Regions from separate parts of the Pseudomonas sp. CDFA 610 genome, predicted to be linked through region 2. Evidence: predicted binding sites of a transcription regulator. Region 2 holds the regulator's gene; the other holds the start of a gene.
The links. The regulator FliA, encoded in region 2, starts transcription of late flagellar genes. The targets are predictions, from matches to a motif close to CTAAAGTTTNNNNNNNNNNNGCCGNTAA.
Positions count from the first base shown of each region.

Region 1: a site for FliA is predicted at 779-806, ahead of KDX39_RS09030 (methyl-accepting chemotaxis protein). Genes of this name have one in related genera too.

Region 1 is NZ_JAGTPM010000004.1:254,470-256,671, reverse strand. It holds gene tatC (twin-arginine translocase subunit TatC) at 1-47, shown strand, start outside; gene KDX39_RS09035 (16S rRNA (uracil(1498)-N(3))-methyltransferase) at 44-751, shown strand; gene KDX39_RS09030 (methyl-accepting chemotaxis protein) at 927-2,202, shown strand, end outside.
Region 2 is NZ_JAGTPM010000006.1:75,038-77,239, reverse strand. It holds gene KDX39_RS12560 (protein phosphatase CheZ) at 1-51, opposite strand, end outside; gene KDX39_RS12555 (chemotaxis response regulator CheY) at 71-445, opposite strand; gene fliA (RNA polymerase sigma factor FliA) at 701-1,441, opposite strand; gene fleN (flagellar synthesis regulator FleN) at 1,438-2,202, opposite strand, start outside.

The DNA.
Region 1 (2,202 bases), on a different contig from region 2:
AACAGGAAGCTGATAAGCAAGACCAGCCGCCCGCGACTCAGCCGTGAATCTGCTGCTTCTCGAAGAGGCCGATTTTATTGCGGCCGACCGGGTGGTGCTGCGTGACCGTCGACTCAGGCACATGCAGGAAGTGCATCGTGCCGAGGTCGGCGACAGCCTGCGGGTCGGTCGCATCAACGGCCTGCTGGGCACCGCCGAAGTGCTGCGCCTTGAACCCCGTGAAGCCGAGCTGCGCGTCTCGTTGAACAGCGAGCCGCCTGCCAAGTTACCGCTGACTCTGCTGCTCGCCCTTCCCCGACCCAAGATGCTGCGCAGAGTCTTTCAGACCGTCGCGACCATGGGTGTGCCGAAAGTCATCCTGCTGAACAGCTACCGGGTGGAAAAAAGCTTCTGGCAGACGCCGTTTCTCGAGCCGCACGCGATCCGTGAACAACTGATCCTCGGGCTGGAGCAGGCACGCGACAGCGTGCTGCCGGAAATCGTGATCGAAAAGCGCTTCAAGCCCTTCGTCGAAGATCGTCTGCCGCAATTGGCGCTGAACACCCTGGGGTTGGTCGGCCATCCCGGCGACTACCCGGATTGCCCGCGCGCCGTCTCCGAGCCGGTCACCCTCGCCATCGGCCCGGAAGGCGGCTGGATCCCCTACGAAGTCGATCTGCTGGGCCAGTCCGGCCTGCAGCCGGTGCAACTGGGCGACCGAATCCTGCGGGTCGAAACCGCTGTCACTGCACTGCTCGCACGACTGTTCTGATTCAAGTTGCGGCATCCCACTCAATCGCTTCAGTTACGTCATGACTGGCCGATAGGAATGGATACGCACAAGAATGAGTCATCGAGGAGTGGTCATGTATCGCGGGTTAACTCAAAGTCTCGCCAACGCGAGTGTCAGCTTGAAATTGGCCATCGGTTTCGGTCTTGTACTGATCATGACCTTAATGATCTCAACGACGGCCTGGTTCAGCACCAACGCCCTGATTGATCGCGGAGATCGCGTGACAGCGATTGCCGAAATCAACGAGCTGACCCTGCAGCTGCGCGTCAACCGCATGCGCTACGAAGCGCTGTACAACGCCGAGACAGCCACAGACGTCAGAGCAACGCTCGACCAGCTTGACGCCGCGCTGCTGAGCGCCAGAAACATGCTGCGCTCCCCGGAGAACATTCAGTTGCTGGATGGACAGATCCAGGCGACGCGCGAATACCGTCAGTCGTTCGGCGACATGACCAAAGCCATCGAAGTACGTGAAGGCAGTCGCAGCCAGATGGGCGACAACGCCGACAAGGCCGTGGAGCAGGCGAACAAGATCGAAGCGGCGCTGCTCAAGGAAGACAACATCCTGGCCTTCAATGGCATCGTGGGCGTCAGCAAGCTGATCCAGCAGGCGCGCTTTCAGGTCCGCGGCTACACCTACAGCGGCAAACCGGAATTCGAGAAGAATGCCAATCAGGCCATCGATGACGCGGTCACTGGTATCAACACCCTGGCAGGCGATGTTTCCTCCGAGTTCGCACCGACCTTGCAACAAGCCATTGCGGGCCTGAAGGGCTACCGCGCGGCGGTAGGCGTATACCGGGACTCGCAGGCTGCCAGCAAGGCCGCACTGGAGAAAATGACCGCTCTGGGCGTGAAAATGGTGGCCACCAGCACTGAAATGATCGAGCGCCAGAACAAAAGCCGCGATGCCGAAAGCGACCACGCCGTCATGATGATTGTTGCGGCCACCGCCCTGGCGTTGCTGTTCAGCGTTCTGGCAGCGTGGATCATCACCCGTCAGATCACCGCCCCACTTCAGGAAACGCTGGAAGTGGTCGAGCGCGTCGCCGCTGGCGACCTGAGCCGCAACCTCAACGTGAATCGAAAGGACGAACTGGGCAAGCTGCAAAGCACCATCCAGCGCATGACCGTCAGCCTGCGCGAGCTGGTTGGCGGTATTCGCGATGGCGTTACCCAGATTGCCAGCGCTGCCGAAGAGCTGTCAGCGGTTACTGAGCAGACCAGCGCCGGCGTCAACAACCAGAAGGTCGAGACCGATCAGGTCGCCACTGCCATGCACGAGATGACGGCCACTGTGCAGGAAGTCGCTCGCAACGCTGAAGAAGCCTCCGAAGCAGCCGTAGCGGCCGACCAGCAGGCACGCGAAGGTGAGCGCGTGGTCAACGAAGCCATCGTGCAGATCGAGCGCCTGGCATCGGCGGTCGGTA
Region 2 (2,202 bases):
GTGTCTTTTCAGGGTCGACTCAAAGTCGGCCATCGAATCATTGTTATCCATAGCGCCCTCGCGGCATGCATCAGCTATTGACGCGTTCAAAGATCTTTTCGATCTTCTCTTTCAGCGCTTGAGCCGTGAATGGCTTGACCACGTAACCGTTAACACCGGCCTGTGCAGCTTCAATGATCTGCTCACGCTTGGCTTCGGCAGTGACCATCAGCACCGGCAGGCTCTTGAGGCGCTCGTCTTGACGGACCTGGCGCAACAGATCGATACCGGACATGCCAGGCATGTTCCAGTCCGTCACCAGAAAGTCAAAGGCACCGCTCTGCAACATCGGCAGCGCGGTCAGACCGTCATCCGCTTCCGATGTGTTGGTGAACCCCAGATCACGCAACAGGTTCTTGATGATCCGCCTCATCGTTGAGAAGTCATCAACGATGAGGATTTTCATGTTCTTGTCCAATTCGACCTCCAAGCAGTCTTTAACGCGTTCAGCACCTGAACACGCTGTTCACTCAATACTGGCACAGCACACCCCCGGCTGTACGAAACGACGACGGGCTTGGCAAAACGACAGGTACAGACCTGAACGAACAGCCCATCGAGGCACCGCCCGACAGGCTCCTGCCTTGTCTATCCTGTTACCACGTAACGCTCTGCACAGCCGGCTTGAAGTCACTGTGCGGACCAGGCCGCACCTTGACTGTCAACGCGCTCGCCACTCCCCCAAACGCCCTCGCAAACGAGCTGCGCACTGGCTGTGTAACTGACTGACCCGCGATTCGCTGACACCCAGGACCTCTCCGATTTCCTTGAGGTTCAGCTCTTCGTCGTAGTACAGCGCCAAGACCAGACGCTCACGCTCCGGCAGATTGGCAATCGCATCGGCCAGGGCTGCCTGGAAGCGCTCGTCTTCCAGGTCCCGTGACGGTTCAAGCGAACCGCTGGCACCGTCCTCGTGCAGCCCTTCGTGATCGCCGTCCTGAAGCAGGTCGTCGAAACTGAAGAGGCGGCTGCCCAAGGTATCATTCAAAATCCCGTAATAATCATCGAGACTCAACTGGAGTTCGGCAGCAACCTCGTGATCTTTAGCGTCACGTCCGGTTTTCGCTTCAATTGCGCGAATTGCGTCGCTTACCATGCGCGTATTGCGGTGGACCGAGCGAGGCGCCCAGTCCCCCTTGCGCACTTCGTCGAGCATGGCGCCACGAATACGGATACCCGCATAGGTCTCGAAACTCGCACCTTTGGTGGAGTCGTATTTGGTAGAGACTTCCAGCAGGCCGATCATGCCGGCCTGGATCAGGTCCTCGACCTGCACGCTGGCTGGCAAGCGGGCCAGCAAGTGATAGGCGATGCGCTTGACCAAGGGCGCATAACGCTCGATCAGCTCATACTGCGAATTCCGGGAAGCCTTGCTGTACATCTGGTAGCCGCTCGCTGTCATTGGACAGGCCCCGCACTGGTCTGGTGAACGAGTCGTTCAACGAAAAATTCAAGGTGACCCCTTGGATTGGCCGGCAACGGCCAGGTATCGACCTTTTGAGCAATGGCCTTGAATGCCAGCGCGCATTTGGAACGCGGGAAGGCTTCGTAGACGGCACGCTGTTTCTGTACGGCCTTGCGCACGCATTCGTCGTAAGGCACAGCCCCGACATACTGCAGCGCCACATCCAGAAAGCGGTCCGTGACCTTGGTCAGCTTGGCGAACAGATTGCGGCCTTCCTGCGGGCTCTGGGCCATGTTGGCCAGCACCCGGAAGCGATTCATGCCGTAGTCGCGGTTGAGCAACTTGATCAGTGCGTAGGCATCCGTGATGGACGTCGGCTCGTCGCAGACTACCAGCAAGACTTCCTGCGCGGCGCGTACGAAGCTGACCACCGATTCACCGATGCCTGCCGCCGTGTCGATCACCAGTACATCGAGGTTGTCGCCAATTTCACTGAACGCCTGGATCAGACCTGCGTGCTGGGCAGGCGACAGATGAACCATGCTCTGAGTGCCGGAAGCGGCAGGCACGATGCGAACGCCGCCCGGCCCCTGAAGAAGCACGTCGCGCAATTCGCAACGGCCTTCTATGACATCGGCGAGCGTGCGTTTGGGTGTCAGCCCAAGCAGAACATCGACATTGGCCAGACCCAGATCGGCGTCAAGAAGCATGACGCGTCGACCGAGTTCAGCCAGGGCCAGTGAAAGGTTCACTGACAC